Regions from separate parts of the Solibacillus sp. FSL W7-1464 genome, predicted to be linked through region 1. Evidence: a T-box and tRNA genes for the amino acid it is inferred to sense, from the RefSeq annotation. Region 1 holds a T-box; the other regions hold tRNA genes.
What was found. A T-box is a leader RNA that pairs with one kind of tRNA and senses whether it is charged. The one in region 1 lies ahead of ileS (isoleucine--tRNA ligase), so its partner is inferred to be a tRNA-Ile.
Positions count from the first base shown of each region.

Region 2: it has a tRNA-Ile gene. The T-box ahead of ileS (isoleucine--tRNA ligase) is inferred to sense a tRNA for this amino acid. The anticodon was not compared.
Region 3: it has a tRNA-Ile gene. The T-box ahead of ileS (isoleucine--tRNA ligase) is inferred to sense a tRNA for this amino acid. The anticodon was not compared.

Region 1 covers NZ_JBBORC010000001.1:939,042-942,291, reverse strand. Annotated here, with positions in the region: gene ileS (isoleucine--tRNA ligase) at 1-1,734, opposite strand, end outside; T-box leader at 1,984-2,206, opposite strand; gene MKZ25_RS04465 (DivIVA domain-containing protein) at 2,273-2,818, opposite strand; gene MKZ25_RS04460 (YlmH family RNA-binding protein) at 2,914-3,250, opposite strand, start outside.
Region 2 covers NZ_JBBORC010000001.1:2,884,430-2,887,679, forward strand. Annotated here, with positions in the region: gene MKZ25_RS14200 (NUDIX hydrolase) at 1-404, opposite strand, end outside; tRNA gene MKZ25_RS14205 (tRNA-Glu) at 479-550, opposite strand; tRNA gene MKZ25_RS14210 (tRNA-Ser) at 553-643, opposite strand; tRNA gene MKZ25_RS14215 (tRNA-Asn) at 658-733, opposite strand; tRNA gene MKZ25_RS14220 (tRNA-Ile) at 743-819, opposite strand; tRNA gene MKZ25_RS14225 (tRNA-Gly) at 831-904, opposite strand; tRNA gene MKZ25_RS14230 (tRNA-Phe) at 908-983, opposite strand; tRNA gene MKZ25_RS14235 (tRNA-Asp) at 989-1,064, opposite strand; tRNA gene MKZ25_RS14240 (tRNA-Met) at 1,068-1,142, opposite strand; tRNA gene MKZ25_RS14245 (tRNA-Ser) at 1,188-1,280, opposite strand; tRNA gene MKZ25_RS14250 (tRNA-Ile) at 1,301-1,377, opposite strand; tRNA gene MKZ25_RS14255 (tRNA-Met) at 1,385-1,458, opposite strand; tRNA gene MKZ25_RS14260 (tRNA-Ala) at 1,487-1,562, opposite strand; tRNA gene MKZ25_RS14265 (tRNA-Pro) at 1,571-1,647, opposite strand; tRNA gene MKZ25_RS14270 (tRNA-Arg) at 1,656-1,732, opposite strand; tRNA gene MKZ25_RS14275 (tRNA-Leu) at 1,752-1,840, opposite strand; tRNA gene MKZ25_RS14280 (tRNA-Gly) at 1,847-1,921, opposite strand; tRNA gene MKZ25_RS14285 (tRNA-Leu) at 1,968-2,052, opposite strand; tRNA gene MKZ25_RS14290 (tRNA-Lys) at 2,071-2,146, opposite strand; tRNA gene MKZ25_RS14295 (tRNA-Thr) at 2,153-2,228, opposite strand; tRNA gene MKZ25_RS14300 (tRNA-Val) at 2,238-2,313, opposite strand.
Region 3 covers NZ_JBBORC010000001.1:227,077-230,326, forward strand. Annotated here, with positions in the region: rRNA gene MKZ25_RS01095 (23S ribosomal RNA) at 1-202, shown strand, start outside; rRNA gene rrf (5S ribosomal RNA) at 361-476, shown strand; tRNA gene MKZ25_RS01105 (tRNA-Val) at 486-561, shown strand; tRNA gene MKZ25_RS01110 (tRNA-Thr) at 571-646, shown strand; tRNA gene MKZ25_RS01115 (tRNA-Lys) at 653-728, shown strand; tRNA gene MKZ25_RS01120 (tRNA-Gly) at 780-854, shown strand; tRNA gene MKZ25_RS01125 (tRNA-Leu) at 859-947, shown strand; tRNA gene MKZ25_RS01130 (tRNA-Arg) at 975-1,051, shown strand; tRNA gene MKZ25_RS01135 (tRNA-Pro) at 1,075-1,151, shown strand; tRNA gene MKZ25_RS01140 (tRNA-Ala) at 1,157-1,232, shown strand; tRNA gene MKZ25_RS01145 (tRNA-Ser) at 1,252-1,344, shown strand; tRNA gene MKZ25_RS01150 (tRNA-Asp) at 1,370-1,445, shown strand; tRNA gene MKZ25_RS01155 (tRNA-Phe) at 1,458-1,533, shown strand; tRNA gene MKZ25_RS01160 (tRNA-Ile) at 1,540-1,616, shown strand; tRNA gene MKZ25_RS01165 (tRNA-Asn) at 1,626-1,701, shown strand; tRNA gene MKZ25_RS01170 (tRNA-Glu) at 1,704-1,775, shown strand; gene ltrA (group II intron reverse transcriptase/maturase) at 2,351-3,247, shown strand; gene MKZ25_RS01180 (group II intron maturase-specific domain-containing protein) at 3,208-3,250, shown strand, end outside.

The DNA.
Region 1 (3,250 bases):
TTTATATGGTGCATGCCCATTAATCGCTACAGATGTGATTAATGATGAGTTGAACCAGCCGCGGTGTTGGTCAGAACCTTCAAGATAAAGGTCGGCAGGATATTTCAGTCCGCGCTCTGCTAAGACACCTTGGTGTGACGATCCTGAGTCGAACCATACGTCCATAATGTCATTTTCTTTTGTAAACTTGCCGTTCGGGCTGCCTTCATGTGTAAAGCCTTCAGGAAGCAAGTCTTTCGCTTCACGCTGGAACCAAATATTTGAACCGTGTTCACGGAATAATTTTGAAATATGAGCGATTGTATCCGGTGTGATGATCGGTGTTTCATCTTCCGCGTAGAAAATCGGAATTGGTACACCCCATGCACGCTGACGGGAAATTACCCAGTCACCACGGTCGCGAATCATATTGTAAAGACGAGTTTCACCCCAGCTTGGTGTAAATTCTGTCGCTTTTACTGCATCCAGCAATTCCCCACGGAACATTTCAACAGATGCGAACCATTGTGGTGTTGCACGGTAAATTACCGGTTTTTTTGTACGCCAGTCATGCGGGTATGAGTGTGTAAATTTAGAAACTTGTAATAATGCATTTTCTTCTTTTAATTTTTCAATGACAACCGGATTTGCCTTTTCATAGAATAATCCTTCAAAGCCAGGTGCTTCATTTGTATAGCAGCCACCGTTATCTACCGGTGATAAAATGTCCAGACCATAGCGTTTACCGATCTGATAGTCGTCCTCACCGTGACCTGGTGCTGTGTGTACACAACCAGTACCGGCATCAGCAGTTACGTGGTCACCAACCATCACTAGTGAATCACGTTTGTAAATTGGGTGTTCTGCAACGATCAAGTCAAGCTGTTCGCCTTGTACTTCCTGAACGATCTGAACATCTTCCCAGCCAAATGTCGCTGATAATTTTTCCAGTAAATCTTTTGCAACAATATATTTGCTGCCGTTAGTTTCAACGACAACATATGTGAATTCAGGATTTACCGAAATCCCTAAGTTTGCCGGAATTGTCCATGGCGTTGTTGTCCAGATGACAAATTTAGCATCTGCAGGTACTACATCTTTGCTGTCTTTAATACCGAATGCTACATAAATTGAATACGATTCAACATCTTTATATTCGATTTCTGCTTCTGCCAATGCAGACTCAGAAGATGGAGACCAATAGACCGGTTTTAAGCCTTTATAAATATAGCCCTTCTCCGCCATTTTCCCGAACACTTCAATTTGGCGTGCTTCGAATTCAGGTTTTAATGTGATATAAGGATTTTCCCAGTCACCGCGTACACCTAGACGACGGAATTGGCTTTTTTGGTTTTCGATCTGTTCATAAGCGTATTTTTCGCAAAGCTCGCGGAATTCTGCAACCGACATTTCTTTACGTTTAACGCCTTTATTTGTTAATGCCTGTTCGATTGGTAAACCGTGTGTATCCCAACCTGGAATATATGGCACGTGGAAACCTGACATCGATTTTTGGCGGTTAATCATGTCTTTGATCACTTTGTTTAATGCGTGACCGATATGGATGTCTCCGTTTGCATATGGAGGGCCATCATGCAGTAAATAGTGCGGACGGTCTTTTGTACGTTCCAGCACTAATTTGTTAATATCCATTTCATCCCATTGTGCCTGAACTTGCGGCTCTTTAGTTGGCAAACCGCCGCGCATAGGGAAGTCTGTTTTCGGCATTAATAATGTGTCTTTATACTCTACCATTGTAAATTCCTCCTAGTGATCTTATCGAGTGCTGATTGTTGATGGTTGATTTCCATTCGGGGGCCAACACGATGTTGGTCACGAATGCATTGTCACAGGACGTGACGATTTTAGCATTCGTTCCATCCTCCCCTCCATTCCAATCAACGTTTCAGCAAAAATGAATGCGTTTCATCGATTGTCATACTTTTAATGCTCCAATAGGGGTTTTGGAACTTTTAAACAACAAAAAAGCCCCTAATCCCTGTAAAAAGGGACGAGGAGCATTAGTCTCGTGGTACCACCCTAAATTCGCTAAATAAAATTAGCCTCATTAGACACTGTAACGTCGTGTGCTACGAAATAACTTACTCGAATTTCAGTTATTTAGCTCGGGAGTGATTTTCGATTTAACTTGCTTCGTTCGAGCTCTCACCATCCTCGAATCGCTATACCACAATGTTAAATTTACTGTCTCCGTCAAAGCATGATGCAAGTGCATCCTATTCATTATTTTTCAGTATATGAAAAGGCTGTATAAAATGTCAAGTACCGTTGACTAATAAACGGCATTTTCGTCATTTTGACTCTCTTCATTAATTTCTTTACGATTGTTGTCCTGAATTTCCGTTAAATCTACGTCATATTCGAGTAAGTGATCCCAGTCGCCTGTATTCAGTAAATCAAGCTGTGCTTCCACCAACATTTTAAAACGGTTGCGGAACACTTTCGACTGTTTTTTCAATTCGTCAATCTCGATCGTTACTTTTCTTGCTTTTGCCAATGCATCATTTACTATACGGTCTGCATTTTTTTCAGCTTCTTTAACGATAAGTTTTGCTTCTTTTTCGGAATTGCGACGAACTTCGCCAGCTGCCTCTTGAGCTACAACAATTGACTTCTGTAAAGTGTCTTCCAATGAATTGTAATGATTCATTTGTTCTGACATCATTTTAATCTTTTCTTCGAGCTCTTTTTTTTCGCGTAAAACAATCTCATAATCTTTTATAATCTGATCTAAAAATTCATTTACTTCGTCTTCTGCATATCCACGGAATCCGCGTGTAAACTCCTTATTATGTATATCAAGAGGTGATAATGGCATATCGTTCTACTCTCCTTTTTTACGTACATTCTTACAAGTATTATAAACGTTTCTTTTCGGAATAACATCATGTTTTCCTAAAAAACAGTTGAAAATTATACTTTTTGCTCTAAACGTCCTACTTGTAATCGAATCTTGTCTTTTTTTGTCCGCCCTTCTGTCAGGATGACTTTTAACCGCCCATATCCTCTTGCGGAAATAATGTCGCCTTCCTGCAATTCAAAGGCTACAGCTTCCCTGACAGTCCAGTTAACTTTCACTTTACCCGCATTGATCAGGCTTTGTGATTTTTGACGGGAGATATTGATGATTGTCGCTAACACAACATCCAGGCGCATCGATGAAACCGTATGCGAACTTTCGACCCATTGCTCTTCGTTTTGAATATACGGCGTTGTCGGATCCATCTCTTCAGCACTAACCTTAACTTTG
Region 2 (3,250 bases), 1.9 Mb from region 1:
TGAAGAGTGAACTGCTCAATTCCTCCCCTTAACTCATATATAAACACATTTGCAAACTCATAATCCTTAATTTTTTCATTGTCTATACTGTACGGAATGACCCCAAGAGATATTAATTGCGAAAACCTAACGTTAATCCCTACTTCTTCCTCTAATTCGCGTACACCATCTTCAACCGTCTCCGATGCGAGTATATGACCGGCTGCTGTAATATCAAATTGATTTGGATAATCCTTTTTATTTTTACTTCTCAACTGTAAATAAATGCGCCATTCAGAATCTGTTCTTTCAATAATCCAGCAATGAAATACTTCATGCCAATAACCGTTTGCATGAATGAAATCACGTTGTTCAATACCAGTTTGCTTATAATATTGATCAAATACTTTTAAATATTCGTTCACTGGAATCTCTCCTTTTTATACAAAAAAACGCTAAGTACATGTAAAAGTACTTAGCGTTTCCGCTTTTCTATGTATGACCCGTACGGGATTCGAACCCGTGTTACCGCCGTGAAAGGGCGGTGTCTTAACCACTTGACCAACGGGCCGATGGCGGAGACAGAGGGATTTGAACCCTCGCGCCGCTTACGCGACCTACACCCTTAGCAGGGGCGCCTCTTCAGCCTCTTGAGTATGTCCCCAAAAATAGAAAAAATGGCTCCGAAGGCAGGACTCGAACCTGCGACCTGCCGGTTAACAGCCGGATGCTCTACCAACTGAGCTACTTCGGAATAATACTATGGTGGGCCTAAATGGACTCGAACCATCGACCTCACGCTTATCAGGCGTGCGCTCTAACCAGCTGAGCTATAGGCCCTATTTAAAAACTGGAGCGGGTGATCGGAATCGAACCGACAACATCAGCTTGGAAGGCTGAGGTTTTACCACTAAACTACACCCGCAAATGGTGGGTTTGGACGGAATCGAACCGCCGACACTTAGAGCTTCAATCTAATGCTCTACCAACTGAGCTACAAACCCACAAATGGCGGTCCCGACCGGGATCGAACCGGCGATCTCCTGCGTGACAGGCAGGCATGTTAACCGCTACACCACGGGACCATTTGGTTGCGGGGGCAGGACTTGAACCTGCGACCTTCGGGTTATGAGCCCGACGAGCTACCACTGCTCCACCCCGCGATAATATGATGGTTGAATCTGTTTAAAGTACCCAGTTTGTAAAAATGGAGGAGGTAGAGGGATTCGAACCCCCGCGCGGTGTTACCCGCCTGTCGGTTTTCAAGACCGATCCCTTCAGCCAGACTTGGGTATACCTCCATTATGATTAGTACGTTAACTGGTGGACCTTACAGGACTCGAACCTGTGACCGGACGGTTATGAGCCGTCTGCTCTAACCAACTGAGCTAAAGGTCCTTTAAGATGGCGGCAGAGGGAGTCGAACCCACGACCTTTCGGGTATGAACCGAGTGCTCTAGCCAACTGAGCTACACCGCCAGGATCTTTATTTTGGTTACAAAAAATATGGTGGAGCCTAGCGGGATCGAACCGCTGACCTCCTGCGTGCAAGGCAGGCGCTCTCCCAGCTGAGCTAAGGCCCCATAAATGATGGTCGGAATGACAGGATTCGAACCTACGACCCCTTGGTCCCAAACCAAGTGCTCTACCAAGCTGAGCTACATTCCGAAATAATATGGCGCGCCCGGCAGGAGTCGAACCCACAACCTTCTGATCCGTAGTCAGACGCTCTATCCAATTGAGCTACGGGCGCATATTGTTTATTGTAAAGATGGTGCCGAGGGCCGGAATCGAACCGGCACGGTGATCACTCACCGCAGGATTTTAAGTCCTGTGCGTCTGCCAGTTCCGCCACCCCGGCATTTTTTGGAGCGGAAGACGAGGTTCGAACTCGCGACCCCCACCTTGGCAAGGTGGTGTTCTACCACTGAACTACTTCCGCAAAATGCATAAGATATTTTTACTCTGACAGTATTATGAAATTAAAATGGTGCGGGTGAAGGGAGTCGAACCCCCACGCCTTGCGGCGCTAGATCCTAAGTCTAGTGCGTCTGCCAATTCCGCCACACCCGCAGCAGACAATATAAAAACTGGTGAGCCATGAAGGACTCGAACCTTCGACCCTCTGATTAAAAGTCAGATGCTCTACCAACTGAGCTAATGGCTCTCTAAATGGTGCCGGCGAAAGGAGTCGAACCCTCGACCTACTGATTACAAGTCAGTTGCTCTACCAACTGAGCTACACCGGCATTTAGAAATGGTGGAGGATGACGGGCTCGAACCGCCGACCCCCTGCTTGTAAGGCAGGTGCTCTCCCAGCTGAGCTAATCCTCCAATGGGTATATGCTGATTATTTTTTCGTAACCGCATGTCCTTTCTCTTAAGGACAAGATTTATATTATCATTACTTTTTTTATAATGCAATACCTTTTTTGAAATTATTTTTATAAAATATATTTATTTTCTAATTTTTCCATTTATTCATCTATGTTGCAGATGAAAACGTTTACTTAGTATAACGAAATTCTAATATGTTTCACTTACTTTATCAAGACTTGTTTTTAATATTTATAAATCATTCTGATATAATTATTAATATTACTTATAAATATTTAGTGTTTTAGAATATACGACTACTTATTTATACATTTTATATACTAAAGCTGTCAAGAAAATATCCGTACATTTATCATTATTTTTTAAAGTAATGATAGAATAACCATTTTAAAGATTTCCACCTATTGGTTTCTAAATGTACTCTTTATCTTTATATTTTTTCCAGTGTTTTTCAATGTTTTATGTTATTCTATCATAATAATATTCATATTAAAATGCACTTAAAATGATGCTATTTCGTTAGCTGATGTTTGTACCTGCCGTAGCTTTATTTAGAAACTACGAATCTGATGTTAAATCCTTGTTATCGCCTTTTAAATTGCTTTTACCAGCTTTTTGTTAAGCCGGGGATATGAATACCTCTACATACATTATTCGTAGAAAATCGGTTTAAACAGTCCTCTAAACTAGCGGCAACTAAACTATTTGCATTGTCATTCCAACTTTCATTAAATAACCGGAAAACCTCTGTTCCTTTTCCCAAGCAGTAGCCATTAAATTATATTCGTCTAAAGTGAATTCCGGTTGCCGGTTAATTGACTCAACACAGGTTTTATAATTAAGAAATTATTCAACCCTTGAAAATAGCAGCATTGTTTATTATCTTAAGAGAGCTTTTAACGCAAATCGAGTAGGAGGCTAGCCATTAATTGGC
Region 3 (3,250 bases), 710 kb from region 1:
TCTTGCCAAAGGCATCGCTGGGTAGCTATGTATGGACGGGATAAGTGCTGAAAGCATCTAAGCATGAAGCCCCCCTCAAGATGAGATTTCCCATTACGCAAGTAAGTAAGACCCCTGAAAGACGATCAGGTAGATAGGTTCGAGGTGGAAGTGCGGTGACGCATGCAGCTGACGAATACTAATCGGTCGAGGACTTAACCACATTTTATTGCGCAATTCAATGAAACGTTTATCCAGTTTTGAAAGAATGATCTTTCTAAGGGTTTCAAGACACTTCGTGTATTGAAAGCCAATTAAGGAACGTCTACTAAAAGCACCACGTCCTGTGGTAACGTAGACGCCAGCACATCCATGTGCAAGTGAAGTGATGATGGCAAAGAGGTCACACCCGTTCCCATACCGAACACGGAAGTTAAGCTCTTTAGCGCCGATGGTAGTTGGGGGCTTCCCCCTGTGAGAGTAGGACGTCGCTTCGCTAGAATATTGGAGGATTAGCTCAGCTGGGAGAGCACCTGCCTTACAAGCAGGGGGTCGGCGGTTCGAGCCCGTCATCCTCCACCATTTCTAAATGCCGGTGTAGCTCAGTTGGTAGAGCAACTGACTTGTAATCAGTAGGTCGAGGGTTCGACTCCTTTCGCCGGCACCATTTAGAGAGCCATTAGCTCAGTTGGTAGAGCATCTGACTTTTAATCAGAGGGTCGAAGGTTCGAGTCCTTCATGGCTCACCAGTTTTATAAAATTATACATACTGTCAGAATAAATAGATCTTATGCATTTGTGCGGAAGTAGTTCAGTGGTAGAACACCACCTTGCCAAGGTGGGGGTCGCGAGTTCGAACCTCGTCTTCCGCTCCAAAATGCCGGGGTGGCGGAACTGGCAGACGCACAGGACTTAAAATCCTGCGGTGAGTGATCACCGTGCCGGTTCGATTCCGGCCCTCGGCACCATTTTATAATTCTTATCTCTAATAATGCGCGCCCGTAGCTCAATTGGATAGAGCGTCTGACTACGGATCAGAAGGTTGTGGGTTCGACTCCTGCCGGGCGCGCCATAATATATTTTTATTGACATATTCGGAATGTAGCTCAGCTTGGTAGAGCACTTGGTTTGGGACCAAGGGGTCGTAGGTTCGAATCCTGTCATTCCGACCATTTATGGGGCCTTAGCTCAGCTGGGAGAGCGCCTGCCTTGCACGCAGGAGGTCAGCGGTTCGATCCCGCTAGGCTCCACCATTTATATTTTATTCCCTTTGGAGGTATACCCAAGTCTGGCTGAAGGGATCGGTCTTGAAAACCGACAGGCGGGTAACACCGCGCGGGGGTTCGAATCCCTCTACCTCCTCCATTTTTAATATTCTTCTTTAGATGTTGGTCCCGTGGTGTAGCGGTTAACATGCCTGCCTGTCACGCAGGAGATCGCCGGTTCGATCCCGGTCGGGACCGCCATTTTTTTTTTATGGGTTTGTAGCTCAGTTGGTAGAGCATTAGATTGAAGCTCTAAGTGTCGGCGGTTCGATTCCGTCCAAACCCACCATACTATGGGCCTATAGCTCAGCTGGTTAGAGCGCACGCCTGATAAGCGTGAGGTCGATGGTTCGAGTCCATTTAGGCCCACCATAGTATTATTCCGAAGTAGCTCAGTTGGTAGAGCATCCGGCTGTTAACCGGCAGGTCGCAGGTTCGAGTCCTGCCTTCGGAGCCATTGGCCCGTTGGTCAAGTGGTTAAGACACCGCCCTTTCACGGCGGTAACACGGGTTCGAATCCCGTACGGGTCATACACTTGAATGAAAACACATTGCAAAATTTGCAATGTGTTTTTTTGGTGTGCCCGGCATGCACAACAGCCTGGTGGTGAAAGTCCACTACAGGCTTGGCAGTAGGAACTGTTAGCGAAAGACAAGGGTGTCCATGGTGACGTGGAATCTGAAGGAAGTCGGACGCAAACTCTCGAACTGACGAACAGAAATCAGATAAAAGGCTGACTTGGGACGGATGAGCTTGCCAAACAAAGCGAAGTCCAATACTGCCCAAATCCCATACAGTAAATCTGGCAGTTACATGAGAGGAAGGCGGTTGTGCTTACCCGGGGAGGTCTCTTGAGGGTTATTCAATTAACAATTTGTTTAGTGATAAATGGATGAATCAAGAGAAGTCAGCAGAAGCCATAGTAGTCTTCGACAAAAGATGAAGGGCCGAACAATCTTTTAAATCTTGAAAGAAACAAGGAGGTGGAGACATCCCGCCAAAACACAGAAAACATCAAGGTATAGACCGAATAGATGGCTACTTATAGAGGGATAAGCTGGAAGCGAAAGAGTATATAAGAGCGTGTAGGGATGTAAACATGGAAATGAAGAAACAAGAAAGTATCAATTTAATTGACAGAATTGCGTCCCATAGAAACCTATGGAATGCATATAAGAAAGTAAAAGGAAATGGAGGAGCACCTGGAATCGATGGTATCACGGTTGATGGACTGAAGGCGCATTTAATAAAATATGAGGAACCATTGAAAAGGAAATTAAAAGATGGTTCCTACCAACCTCAACCAGTGAAACGAGTAGCTATCCCAAAAGCGGATGGCTCCAAACGATATCTAGGTATACCATGTGTATTGGACAGAGTTGTTCAACAAGCCATTCTACAAGTCATCCAACCAATAATTGATCCACACTTTTCAGACAAAAGTTTTGGCTTTCGAAAAGGTCGAAACCAACACCAGGCAATTGCCCTCGCTAAGAAATATTACGAGGAAGGTTATCGAACAGTGGTGGACTGTGACTTGAAAAGTTACTTCGATACGATTCATCACCAGCGACTACGAGCTTATTTGGAAGAATTCATAACAGATAAAATAGTACTTAAGCTAATATGGAAATTCTTACGCTCAGGCATATTGGACAAGGACATCCTCATTGAAACGACAGAAGGTACACCCCAAGGGGGTCCACTCTCTCCAATTCTAGCAAACGTGTATTTAAACAAGCTAGATAGAGAGTTAGAAAAACGAGGACACCGATTCATTCGCTATGCGGATGATTTTGTGATTTATGTAAAGTCACCAAGAGCAGGTGAACGCGTCATGACCAGTGTCAAGAATTTTATCGAAGATGAACTGGGTCTCACAATCAATGAGCAGAAAAGTAAAGTGTGTGGCGCAACAGCAGCTACATTCTTAGGGTTTCATCTACAAAATCTGTCGGGAAAGTGGGATACCGACCAATCAAGTCCGCCAAGAAACGACTAAAAG